DNA from 3 places in the Lysobacter sp. Root983 genome. Region 2 is predicted to be linked to each of the others. Evidence: riboswitches for the same ligand, from Rfam matches in the RefSeq annotation. Region 2 holds a riboswitch; each other region holds the start of a gene.
The links. A riboswitch is a leader RNA that binds a small molecule or an ion and turns the genes downstream of it on or off. The one in region 2 is predicted to bind cobalamin.
Positions count from the first base shown of each region.

Region 1: linked by a shared signal. The riboswitch ahead of ASE43_RS11700 (ribonucleoside-diphosphate reductase subunit alpha) and the one ahead of btuB (TonB-dependent vitamin B12 receptor) in region 2 are both predicted to bind cobalamin.
Region 3: linked by a shared signal. The riboswitch ahead of metE (5-methyltetrahydropteroyltriglutamate--homocysteine S-methyltransferase) and the one ahead of btuB (TonB-dependent vitamin B12 receptor) in region 2 are both predicted to bind cobalamin.

Region 1 covers NZ_LMJO01000012.1:973,347-977,762, reverse strand. The annotation lists gene ASE43_RS11705 (DUF2339 domain-containing protein) at 1-2,291, opposite strand, end outside; cobalamin riboswitch at 2,419-2,701, shown strand; gene ASE43_RS11700 (ribonucleoside-diphosphate reductase subunit alpha) at 3,070-4,416, shown strand, end outside.
Region 2 covers NZ_LMJO01000016.1:229,056-233,471, reverse strand. The annotation lists gene ASE43_RS13280 (TonB-dependent receptor) at 1-987, opposite strand, end outside; cobalamin riboswitch at 1,237-1,468, shown strand; gene btuB (TonB-dependent vitamin B12 receptor) at 1,620-3,437, shown strand; gene ASE43_RS13270 (hypothetical protein) at 3,487-4,077, shown strand; gene ASE43_RS13265 (hypothetical protein) at 4,084-4,416, shown strand, end outside.
Region 3 covers NZ_LMJO01000012.1:967,240-971,655, forward strand. The annotation lists gene metE (5-methyltetrahydropteroyltriglutamate--homocysteine S-methyltransferase) at 542-2,821, opposite strand; cobalamin riboswitch at 3,031-3,238, opposite strand; gene ASE43_RS11690 (acyl-CoA thioesterase) at 3,324-3,704, opposite strand; gene ASE43_RS11695 (ribonucleotide-diphosphate reductase subunit beta) at 3,939-4,416, opposite strand, start outside.

The sequences.
Region 1 (4,416 bases), on a different contig from region 2:
AGCGGCACCCAGGGCAGCGGCGCGCTGCCGCCGGGCTGGCCCAGCACGACGATGGCGCCCAGCGCCAGAGCGAACACGAAGCTGCCCTGGACCACGCCGCGCCATTGCCGGAAGCGCTCGCTCAGCGGCGGCGCGACGGCTTCGGGCCGCCACTGCAGGGCCGCCGCCATCAGCAGGAACGGCAGCGCAAGCGCGGCCCAGGTCCAGCCGTCGCCGACGGTGGCGCGGCCGACGAACTCGTGCAGCGACAGACTGGCCGCCAGCGGCCAGGCCCACAGCCAGGCCGCGTGCGCGAACGCGAGCTCAGCGCCGGCGCGATCGCGCAGGCAGCGCAGCGCGCGCAAGCCCGCGAGCGCGTACACCAACCAGGCGGCGAGGCCATAACCGGCGAACGGATGCAGATGCGCGGTTTCCTGCACGAGCGCCAGCGGCAAGGCCGCGGCCAGGCCCAGCGCGACCGTCCACGACAGCGCGCGCGTGGGCAGGCGGCGGTAGGCTTCCGCGGCCAGCCAGGCGGTGAACGCGACGAAGGCCAGGCTGGCGTCGGCGCGCAAGTCGGACAGCAGGAAGCGGTCGAACTCGCCCCAGGCGTTGCCGCACCACCAGGCCAGGCCCCACAGGTAATACATCAAGGCCGGATTGCGCTGCTCGGCGCGGCGATAGCTCCAGGCGCTGGCGAAACCGGCCAGCGCGATCAGCAAGGCACCCATGAAGCGCGCGTTGAGCACCGCGGTCAGCGGTTCGGGGCCGTCGCTGATGCCGATCAGGAAACCGCCGGCGGCGAACAGCTGCAAGGCCAGGCCGGCCAGCTGCGGCAAGATGCGCTGCTGACGCAGGCCCAGCCACACCAGCGCCGCGCCTTCGACCGCGAACACGCAGGCGGTGGTTTGCGCCGACAGCGCCAAGGGCACGGCCAGGGTCGCGAAACCGACCGCGAGCAAGGCATACGGCGTGGCCAGCGCAACGAAGTGCTCGCGGCGCTTGAGCCACCAGGCCAGCGCCGCATACAGCACGGCCAGGCCCAGCGCGCAGAACGCCAGCGGCATGCGCTCGCCTTCGAGCAGGCCGGCCTGCAGCGAGAACGCGACCAGCGGCGTGCCGAACACCAGGCAGCCGTCGATGAAATCGCGCCGTCCCGCGGCCTGGCGCCAGGCGTAGAGGATGGGGATCAGCAGATAGAAGACGAAGAACAGCAGCAGGAAGGGTTCGGTGCTGGCGAAGTCCGCGCTGCGATAGCGCAGTACGCCCCAGGCGGTGCCGATGCCGAAGGTGAACACGAAGCCGAGCAGGTTGAGCGCGCGCCACGGCCGCCACCAGGCGATCACGAAGATCGCCGCATTGAGCACGGCGTAGTAACTGAACAAGGCGACATGGTTGCCCTGCCCGGTCGACAGCCAGATCGGCGCCATGAAGCCGGCGAAGATGCCCAGCAGCGCCAGCGCGATCGCGTTCTGGCGCACCGCCAGCACGCCGGCGCCGGCGACCAGCACGATGCTGAGCGCGAACGCGGGCCCGGCCTCGATCAGCCCGTACAGTTTGAACGCCGCGAACACCACCAGTAGCAGCACGCCGATCGCGCCGCCCTGCAGGCTCAGCGCGAAGCTGCGCTTGCGTTCGCGCTGGCGCCAGCCGAACACCAGCCCGGCCAGCGCGGCCAGGGCGATGCCGGCCAGGCGGAACTCGATCGGGAAGCGCATCCAGCCCTGATCGGTGGCGTACTTGAGCAGCGCGGCCACGCCGGCGAACAGCACCAGCATGCCGACCTTGACCGGCACGTTGCCTTCGGTGAACCAGCGCTTGACCGCGCCGACCATGCGCTCGATAGGATCCGGCTGCGCGGGCGCGCGCACCTGGGCGCGCGCGGCGCGGGCGGGCTCGGCGCGCGGCGACTCCTCGAAGATCGGACGCGGCGCCGAGGCGGGCAACGGCGGCGGCAGCGCCGAGGCCGGTTCGGCCGCCGGCGTCGGAGCGGCTGGTTCGCCGGGAATCGTGCGCGGCGGCGGGCCCGGGGGCGTGCTCGAGACGGGGCTGGGCGGCGGCGATACGGGTGCGGGCGGCAGCGGCGCGTCGCGCATGAGCTCGCCCAGGGTCGGTTCGCGCTCGCCGGGCTGCTCTTCGGCCACAGCGACGGCCGCCGTCGGCCGCGCGGCGGCGCGCTGCGCGAGTTCGGCGATGCGCGCCTCCAACAGCCCGACCCGGGCCTTGAGCCCGGAGATCGATACCAAGGCGATGATCAACAGCACCGGCACGGCCAGCAGCACCAGCACCAACAACGCCAACAGACCCTCCATCGCGCCCCATCCCTGTCCTTGTCGCCACGCACGTTAACACCAAGCGCGGCGCCGCAACGGCGCCGAAGTTTTTGTTGCGAATCTGCGGTCGCTCACCACATATCGTGTTGACGGATCGGGGCACCCCTAATATGTTGTGCCTGTCGGTGCCGATCGCGAGATCGGCTTAAAAGGGAAGCCGGTGCGGACCCGCCCCGAAAGGGCGGCGACAAAGCCGGCGCTGCCCCGCAGCGGTATGGGAAACGAACGCGGTCATTGCACTGGGCGCCCGGCGCCTGGGAAGCGGCCGCCAGTAGGCGTAGCAGGAACGAGTCGAGAGTAACGAGCACCCATTCGTTACTCGTTGCTCCCGACTCGTTCCTGGCTACAAGTCCCGAGCCCGAAGACCTGCCGACAACCGCGCGTCGCACACCGCGCGGTACCGGCTCAGGAGTCTTCGGGGGAAGACGGCCGGTGTCGCCCCGCCACGGTTCGCCGTCGCGGTCCGCGGTCCGTCTCGGCCCGCGCGACACCCTGTCGTCATCCTCGAACACTTCGCGCCCGCGGGGGCGCAAGCCGCAACGCCGACCCTCGGCGTTGCGTCTGCGTCCGCGCACGTCGGCCCTCGTGGGAAGGCCGACGACCCGTGCGCCCACGCATCGGAGCCCCTATGACCACCACCACCGAAGCGCCCGCCGTTGCGAGCACCTCCCCCGCCCCCACCGTCGCCGAGGCATCGGCGCGCAAGCCCGACGCCGCGCCCGGCTTCGCCCTGACCCCGCCGGCGGCCAACCTCACCATGAGCGTGACCAAGCGCAGCGGTCGCCGCGAACCGGTCGACCTCAACAAGATCGTGCGCGCGGTCACCCGCTGCGGCGAGGGCCTGTACGCGGTCGATCCGATGCGCGTGGCCACCCGCACCATCTCCGGCCTGTACGACGGCGCGACCACGCGCGAGCTGGACGAACTATCGATCCGCACCGCCGCCCTGCTCACCGCCGAGGAGCCCGAGTACGGCCGCCTCGCCGCGCGCCTGCTCAGCAACGTGATCGAGAAGGAAGTCGCCGGCATCGAGATCCACGCGTTCTCGCAGTCGGTCGTGCGCGGCCACGAGTTGGGCCTGATCAACGACCGCCTGTTGACTTTCGTGCAGGCCAACGCGCGCAAGCTCAACGACGCCATCGACCGCAGCCTGGACGCGCGCTTCGACTACTTCGGCCTGCGCACCCTGTACGACCGCTACCTACTGCGCCATCCGACCGCGCGCACCGTGATCGAGACCCCGCAGCAGTTCTTCCTGCGCATCGCCTGCGCCCTCAGCGAGGATGTCGGCGACGCGCTCGCGTTGTACCGCCGCATGGCCCAGCTCGACTACATCCCGTCCTCGCCTACCCTGTTCAACGCCGGCACCACCCACGAGCAGCTGTCGAGCTGCTTCCTGCTCGATTCGCCCGACGATTCGCTGGAAGCGATCTACAAGCGCTACATGGACGTGGCCAAGCTGAGCAAGTTCAGCGGCGGCATCGGCCTGAGCTACACGCGCATCCGCTCGCGCGGCTCGCTGATCCGTTCCACCAACGGCCTCAGCAACGGCATCGTGCCCTGGCTGAAGACGCTGGACGCCTCGGTGGCCGCGGTCAACCAGGGCGGCAAGCGCAAGGGCGCCGCCTGCGTGTACCTGGAGCCCTGGCACGCCGACGTCGAGGAGTTCCTGGAACTGCGCGACAACACCGGCGACGAAGCGCGCCGCACCCACAACCTCAACCTGGCCAACTGGATTCCCGACGAATTCATGCGCCGCGTCGAGGCCGACGCCGAGTGGTCGCTGTTCGACCCGGCCAAGGTGCCGCAGCTGACCGATCTGTGGGGCGAGTCCTTCGACCGCGCCTACCACGCCGCCGAAGCGGCCGGCCTGGCGGTCAAGAAGGTCAAGGCGCGCGACATCTACGGCCGGATGATGCGCACCCTGGCGCAGACCGGCAACGGCTGGATGAACTTCAAGGACAAGTCCAACCGCGCGTCCAACCAGACCCTGCGCGACGGCAACGTCATCCACCTGTCCAACCTGTGCACCGAGATCCTCGAGGTCACCTCGCAGGACGAGACCGCGGTGTGCAACCTGGGCTCGATCAACCTGTCGCACCAC
Region 2 (4,416 bases):
CAGGCCGACCACCGCCGAGCGGTCCTTGCTGACGTTGTGGATCTGCGGCAGGAAGCCGTTCGGGTAGATCGAGGGGATGTTGCGCGGGTCGGCGGCGAAGCGGAAATAGCCGTTGGAGAGCACGTCGCGCTTGCTGTAGCTGCCGAAGGAATAGAAGGTCAGGTAGTCGACCGGACTGTATTCGCCGTTGTAGGACACCGCGCCGCTATCGATCTCGGGATCGCCGTAGCGCTGTTCGACCACGCCTTGGAACGGGCGCGCGCGGTTGGTCTGGTCCTGGTGGCCGCCCTGCGCGGCCAAGTGCAGCTTGCCGTTTTCGCCGAGCTTGAAGCCGGCGTCGCCGGACAGCTGGTACTGCTCGCCGTCGCCGGCGCTGTATTGCCCGTAGCGCGCGGCGATGCTGCCGCCGTGGTCGCTGCCCTTGAGCACGATGTTGACCACGCCGGCGATCGCGTCGGAGCCGTACTGCGCCGAGGCGCCGTCGCGCAGCACTTCCACGCGCTCGATCGAGGCGATCGGGATCGCGTTGAGATCGACCGGCGAGGAACCGCGACCCTGGCTGCCGTTGAGGTTGATCAGCGCGGTGGTGTGCCGGCGCTTGCCGTTGACCAGCACCAGCACCTGGTCCGGCGCCAGACCGCGCAGCTGCGCGGGGCGGACCGCGTCGGTGCCGTCGGTGATGGCCGGGCGCGGGAAGTTCAGCGATGGCAGGGCGCGCGCCAGCGCGGTCGCGAGCTCGACCGTGCCGGTGGCCTCCAGCGCCTCCGGGGTGATGATGTCGATCGGCGCGCTGGACTCGGCGACGGTGCGATCGCTGACCCGGGTGCCGGTGACGATCACCTGGTCCAGGGTGTGGGCCTCGGAGGCGGGTTCGCCCGGAGCGGCCGCGTCCTGGGCGTAGGCCGGGGCGGCGAGCGCCGTGAGCAGGGCCAACGACAACGGGGCGAGGACGAGCGGACGGCGTACGGCACGGACGGCTACGGACATGGTGCGCGGCTCCTTGCGGCGGGGGGATTGGTAGCGATGTCATTTTGGTTTAACACGCTTATAACAACCCGGTCAAACCCACTTTCGTATAGGGAAATAGCCGTACGTCATGGTTTCGGGAATTGGGTGTGCCGCCGATCTGCCTGATGACACACCCGCCGGGTCCAGCGCGGCGGCGGGCGCCCATGACGCCCGGCCGCGGCCCGGCTCATGCCGTTTGCTCATGGCGGCGGAGCTGGCCCGGGCTGCTACCATGCGCGGGCTTGAGGTGATCGCCGGCCCCGCCGGCGATTGAAACGGGAATCCGGTGCGCCAGTCCTCCGAACGGAGCGACGGCAATTCCGGAGCTGCCCCCGCAACGGTAAGTAAGACGAACGATCCGCAACTAAGCCACTGTGCGCATGCATGGGAAGGCGCGGATCGGAGGGCTGGAGGCCCTCGCTTGCAAGCCCGGAGACCGGCCTGAGGCTGACCCGACACGCGGTGGGCGCTGTCATGGGGCTGCCTTGCGTCCGCGCGTCGCCGCCTCGTCGTTCCCTCCGCGTGTCTCCGACCCATCGTTTCCGCGCGGGTAGGCGCGGATCAGGAGCCATGCTTTGAATTTCCACCCTTACGCGCTTCGCCGCACTGCGCTGGCGACGGCGCTGCTGTCCGTCGTGGTCCCGGTTTGGGCCGCCGACGCCGCCACCGACCTCGACCAGGTCGTGGTGACCGCCAGCCGCACCGCGCAGACCCAGGACGCGACCCTGGCCTCGGTCACCGTGATCGACCGCGACGACATCGAACGCCTGCAGCCGGCCAACTTGCCCGACCTGCTGCGCGGCACGCCCGGCCTGTCGATGGCCAACAACGGCGGCCCCGGCAAGTCGACCTCGCTGTTCCTGCGGGGCACCGAGTCCGACCATGTGCTGGTGCTGGTGGACGGCATCAAGATCGGCTCGGCCACCAGCGGCGGCGCCTCGCTGCAGGACATTCCGGTCGAGCAGATCGAGCGCATCGAGATCGTGCGCGGCCCGTTCTCCAGCCTGTACGGCTCCGAGGCCCTGGGCGGCGTGATCCAGATCTTCACCCGCCGCCCGCAAGGCGCGTTCGCGCCGCACGCCAGCGCTTCGATCGGCAGTTGGCAGACGCGTCGCGGCACCCTGGGCGTGGGCGGTAAGGGCGACAACGGCTGGTACTCGATCAACGCCGCCAGCGAGGACACCGACGGCATCAACGCCTGTCGCGGCAAGCCCTCGCCGGGCGGCGCCGGCTGCTTCACCAACTCGCCCGACCGCGACGGCTACCGCAACCTGTCGCTGACCGCGCAGGGCGGCTACCGCTTCAGCGACGCCTGGGACGCCGAAGCGCGTGTGTTCCGCGCCGAAGGCCGCAACGAGTACGACGGCAGCACCAACAACCAGAGCGACACCGTGCAGCAGGTCGCCGGCGGACGCCTGCGCTACGCGCCCAGCGAACAGGCCACGCTGACCCTCAACCTGGGCCGCAGCAGCGACCTCAGCGACAACTACCGCAACGGCGTCTACTCCAGCACCTTCAATACGCGCCGCAAGCTGGGCTCGCTGCAGGGCGACTTCGGCCTCGGCGGCGGTCTGCTCACCCTGGGCTACGACTGGCAGCGCGACGAGGTGGAAAGCAGCACCGTCTACGCCCACGATCGCCGCATCAACCGCGGCCTGTTCGGCCAGTACCAGCGCGAATCTGGCGCGCACGCGCTGCAGGCCAGCCTGCGCCGCGACGACGACAGCCAGTTCGGCGGCCAGACCACCGGCAGCGCGCTGTGGGGCTGGAACCTCAGCGAACAGCTGCGCCTGACCGCGAGCTACGGCACCGCGTTCAAGGCGCCGACCTTCAACGAGCTGTACTTCCCCGGCTTCGGCAACGCCGATCTCAAGCCGGAGGAGTCGCGCAGCTTCGAACTCGGCCTGCGCGGCGAACACGCCTGGGGCGGCTGGTCGCTCAACGCCTATGAGACGCGAGTCGATGAATTGATCGCGTTCGATGCTTCGATCGGTCTGCCCGGCAACATCGATCGCGCGCGCATCCAGGGCGTGGAGGCCACGGTCGATACCGTCCTGGCCGGTTGGGACCTGCGCGCCAGTGCGACCTGGCTGGATCCGCGCAACGACAGCCGTACCGCCAGCCGCGACAAGATCCTGCCGCGGCGCGCGCGCGAAAGCGCACGCTTCGACGCCGACCGTCGCTACGGCCGCTTCAGCCTGGGCGGCAGCGTCTACGTCGCCGGCGAACGTTTCGACGATCTGGCCAACACGCGCCGCCTGGACGGCTACGCCACCACCGACCTGCGCCTGGGCTTCCGTTTCGACGATTCCTGGAGCCTGCAGCTGGCGGCCAACAACGTGTTCAACCAGCGCTACGAGACCGCGGCCTACTACAACCAGCCCGGCCGCAACTACCTGTTGACCTTGCGCTACCGCGCGGCGAACTGATCGCCGCGCTTTCGCCACCACCGTCCCGTCCACGCCACCGAGGCCGCCGATGAACGCTCCCAGCCGATCCGTCCACTACAGTCTGTTCACCGCACTCGCCGCGGTCATGGTTGCCACCCGCTTCCACCACTTCGGCGACGCGCTGCACCTGCCCGATGCGTCGATGGCGGTGTTCTTCCTCGGCGGCCTCTGGCTGCGCAAGCACCTGGGTTTCGTCGCTTTCCTGGTGCTGGCGGTGGCGATCGACTGGATCGCGATCCAGGCCCAGGGCAAGAGCTTCTTCCAGCACTACTGCGTCACGCCGTCGTACGCCTTCCTGCTGCTGGCGTACGCGGCGCTGTGGTACGGCGGCCGCGCCTATGCGCAGCGGCTGCAGGCGACCCCGCGCGCGCTGCTCGGTGCGCTCGGGGTCGGCCTGGTCGCGGCCACGGTCTCGTTCCTGATCTCCAACGGCGCGTTCTACTGGCTGGGCGGACGCTACGAGGATCCGAACCTGAGCCAGTACCTGGCGCGGGTCTGGCAGTGGGGGCCGCTGTTCGTGCGCACCACCCTGAGCTACATCGCGGTGGCGTTGGCCGCCTATGCGCTGATCGCGCGCGCCTTGCCGCTGCGGGTCGCGCCGCGCGACGCCCAGGCCTGATCGAGGATGACGAGCATGACCGCAAGCCCCACGCATTCCCTGCCGCTGAGCTCGCCGCGCGCGCAGATCCTGGTCGGCGTCGCGCTCGCGGCGCTGATGATCGCCACCCGCGGCCAGCACTTCGCCACCATCGACCGCCTGCCCAGCGCGTCGTGGGCGATCTTCTTCCTCGCCGGCGCGCTGCTGCGGCCGATGTGGATGCTGCCGCTGCTGTTCGTGCTGGCCTCGCTGCTGGACATCGTCAGCCTGGCCTCGGGCACGATCGGCGACTGGTGCCTGTCGCCGGCGTACTGGGCGCTGGCGCCGGCCTACGCGACGCTGTGGCTGGCCGGTCATTTC
Region 3 (4,416 bases), on a different contig from region 2:
GTTGGCGCCGGCCAAAAGAAAATCCCCCCTAGCCCCCCTTTTTCAAAGGGGGGAACTCGTGCGAAGGGGCCGCTTTCGGGCTCGGCGTCAAACCGCCGCGGTCGCCGACTCGCGCAAACCCTTCGCCGCTTGCACCATCCCCATCGCCCCCTTTGAAAAAGGGGGCGGGCGCCTTGTGTGAGTCGATATCGATTCTTTGCTAGCGGCGCCGGGGATTTGCTGTTGCTGTTGGCACAGGGCAAAAGCAAATCCCCCCTAGCCCCCCTTTTTCAAAGGGGGGAACTCGTGCGAAGGGGCCGCTTTCGAGCTCGACGTCAAACCGCCGCGGTCGCCGACTCGCGCAAACCCTGCGGCGCCTGCACCATCTCCATCGCCCCCTTTGAAAAAGGGGGCGGGCGCCTTGTGTGAATCGATGTCGATTTGTGGCTAGCGGCGCCGGGGGATTTGCTGTTGCTGTTGGCACCGGGCAAAAGCAAATCCCCCCTAGCCCCCCCTTTTCAAAGGGGGGACTCGTGCGAAGGGGCTGCTTTCGAGCTCGACGTCAAACCGCCGCAGTTGCCGACTCGCGCAAAGCCTGCGCCGCCTGCACCATCGCCTTCAGCGCGGTGCGCACCTCCGGCCAACCGCGGGTCTTGAGGCCGCAGTCCGGGTTGACCCACAACTGCGCGGGCGTGAGCACGTCCAGGGCTTTGTCCAGCAGTTCGCGCATCTCGTCCACGCTGGGCACGCGTGGCGAGTGGATGTCGTAGACGCCGGGGCCGATGCCGTTGGGGTAGCGGTAGCGCACGAACGCGTCCAGCAGCTCCATGCGCGAGCGCGAGGTCTCGATCGAAATCACGTCGGCGTCCAATGCGGCCACCGCCTCGATGATGTCGTTGAACTCGGCGTAGCACATGTGGGTGTGGATCTGGGTGGCGTCGTCGACGCCGCTGGCGGCCAGGCGGAAGGCTTCGCCGGCCCAGGCGAGGTAGGCCGGCCAGTCGACGCGGCGCAGCGGCAGGCCTTCGCGCAACGCGGGCTCGTCGATCTGGATCACCGCGATGCCGGCCGCCTCCAGGTCCAGCACTTCCTCGCGCAAGGCCAGGGCGATCTGGCGGCAGGTGTCGGCGCGCGGCTGGTCGTCGCGCACGAACGACCACTGCAGGATCGTGACCGGCCCGGTCAGCATGCCCTTGACCGGGCGCGGCGTCAGCGACTGCGCGTAGCGCGCCCAGTCCACCGTCATCGCGCGCGGACGGGCGACGTCGCCGTACAGCACCGGCGGTTTCACGCAGCGCGAGCCGTAGCTCTGCACCCAGCCGTGGGCGGTGAAGGCGAAGCCGGACAGTTGCTCGCCGAAGTACTCGACCATGTCGTTGCGTTCGAACTCGCCGTGCACCAGCACGTCCAGGCCCAGCGCTTCCTGCTCGCGCAGGCACAGCTCGGTCTCGCGCTCGAGGAAGGCGCGATAGCCGGCGTCGTCCAGGCGCCCGGCCTTGTGCTCGGCGCGCGCCTGGCGCACCTGCGAGGTCTGCGGGAACGAGCCGATCGTGGTGGTCGGGAAGTCGGGTAGGTTCAGGCGCTGCGCCTGCACCCGCGCGCGCTGCGCATAGGCCGAATCGCGTTGGGTCATCGCCGGCACCACCGCGGCCAGCTTGGCGCGCACTTGGGCGTCGCGCAGCAGCGGCGAGGCCAGGCGCGCGGCGCGCGCGCTCGCGGCCGCGCCCAAGGCGCCCGCCGCACGGCCGTCGTCGGCCAGGGTGTCGGCGAGCAGGCGCAGTTCCTCGAGCTTCTGCTTGGCGTAGGCCATCCACTGCTGCAACGGTGGCGGCAGCTTGCGTTCCAGGCCCAGGTCGATCGGCACGTGCAGCAGCGAGCACGACGGCGCCAGCCACTGCGCGCGCGTACCGGCGCGGCGCGCCAGACTGAGCGCCGCGTCGAGATCGGCGCGCCAGATGTTGCGGCCGTCGACCACGCCCAGACTGAGCGCGCGGTCTTCGGGCAGCTTGGGCAGCAGCGCTTCGAGCTGGCCGGGCGCGCGCACCAGATCCAGGTGCAGGGCCTGCACGGGCAGGGCGGCGGCCAGTTCGGCGTTGTCGCCCAGCCCGCCGAAGTAGCTGGCGAGCAGGCGCGCGGGCGCGTCGACGCCGGCGAGCGCGTCGTAGGCGCGGCGATAGGCCCGGCGATCGTCGTCATCGAGATCCAGCGCGAGGCAGGGCTCGTCCACTTGCACCCATTGCGCGCCGGCCCCCTTCAGTCGCGTCAGCAGTTCGGCGTAGGCCGGCAGCAGCGCGTCCAGCAACTCGCGTGGATCGCCGCCGTCGCGGCGCTTGCCGAGCTTGAGCAGCGACACCGGCCCCAGCAGCACCGGCCGTGCCTGCAGGCCCAGCGCCTGCGCTTCGGCGAGCTCGGCCAGCGGCTTGTCGCCGCGCAGCGCGAAGCGCTGATCGCACTCGAACTGCGGCACCAGGTAGTGGTAGTTGGTATCGAACCACTTGGTCATTTCCAGGGCGCGCAGGTCGTGGCGCGCGTCCTGCAGGCCACGCGCGAGCGCGAAATAACCGGCCAAGGGATCGGCATCCAAGGTATCGCGATAGGGTGCGGGCACCGCGTCGAACAGGACGGCGGTGTCCAGCACATGGTCGTAGAGCGAGAAGTCGTTGCAAGGCACGACGTCGGCGCCGGCGTCGCGCGCCAGCGTCCAGTGGCGTGCGCGCAGCGTGCGTGCGGTGTCGTGCAGATCGCCGGCCGCGGTCTCGCCTTTCCAGAACGATTCCAGGGCCTGCTTGAGCTCGCGTCGCGCGCCGATGCGCGGGAAGCCGAGGTGGGTAACGCTGATCATTGAAGTCTCCTGCGATGCGTGTGGGCATGAGCAGGGCAACGAAGGAAGGTGGGTACGCACGCGCGACCGCCCGCCGCGGATGCGGCGACGCCGGAGCACGACCTGCCTTCGACCTTCGCCCCCGCGGGCGAACCGGTCCCGTGGAGGGCGAGGGCGAACGGCCATGGCCGCACGCACGCGCCGGCCCGCGGGGCCGGAGTCGGACGGAGGGCGGACCCTCCGGTCATGGCAGGTCTTCGGGCTTGGGGCATGGCGTGGTTCGACGCCGCCTACTGTCCGTCGCTTCCCGGGCTTGCACCCAGTGCCTGACGGAGGTCGTTCCCTATACCGCTGCGGGGCAGCTCCGGAATTGGACGCGAGTCCGTACCGGATTCCCTCTAGCCGCCGCCGGCGCGAACCGGCGGCGTCTTGTCGCATCGCTTTATCTTTATGAAGCGATGGTCACCATGACGGCTGCCAAAGTACGCCTCGGGGCGGGGCGCGTCAATCGACGACTGCGGGTTCAGTCCGCGGCGGAATCCAGTGCGGGCACCGGCGTCGGCACGCCGTCGCGATCGAGCGCGATCATGGTGAAGCGCCCGCGCGTGGCCAGTTGCGATTCGCCGCTGAGCAGGTCCTCGCAATGCATCTCGACCTCGACCTGCATCGAGGTGCGGCCCACCGAGACCACGCGTGCGATCAGCTCCACCAGCGCGCCCTTGGGCACCGCGGTGTGGAAGTCGATCTGTTCCGAGCGCGCGGTCACCACCGTGCGCCGCGCGTAGCGCGAGGCGGCGACGAAGGCGGCCTTGTCCATCCAGGCCAGGGCCTGGCCGCCGAACAGGGTGCCCAGGTGGTTGGTGTGGTCGGGAAAGACGATTTCGATGATGCGGGCTTCGGTCATGGGTTTGTTTCCCGGCGGAGCGAGGAGAGCGACGTCGTAGCGAACAGTTCCCTCTCCCGCTTGCGGGAGAGGGTTAGGGTGAGGGGCGCTTTTGCTTTAGCGGCTAGGAATCAAAGCAGAGGCATTCGCGCCGTTGGCGCTCACGCCCTCACCCCAACCCCTCTCCCGCGAGCGGGAGAGGGGCTTTAAGCAGGTCGGAGAGGTTTCGGCGCGCGGGTATCTCACCCGCCTAAATCAAAACGCCTCGTCGAACGCCACTTCGCCCTGTACGCCGACCTGATACGCCGAGACCCGGCGCTCGAAGAAGTTGGTCACTTCCTGCACGTCCTGCAGGTCCATGAAGCCGAAGGGGTTGGTGGCGCCGAAATGCTTGGGCATGCCCAGCTGGGCCATGCGCTGGTCGGCGCAGTACTCCAGGTACTGGCGCATGTCCTTCAGCGACAGGCCGACCACGCCGCCGGACAGCACGTCCTGGGCGAACTGGAGTTCGCAGTTCACCGCGTCCTCGAACATCTTCACCACCTGCGCGCGCAGGTCGGCGTCGAACAGGTCGGGCTCTTCCTCGCGCGCGGTGCGGATCACCTCGAACGCGAACGCCATGTGGCAGCTTTCGTCGCGGAACACCCAGTTGGTGCCCGAGGCCAGGCCGTTGAGCAGGCCGCGCGAGCGCAGGTAATAGACGTAAGCGAAGGCGGCGAAGAAGAACAGGCCC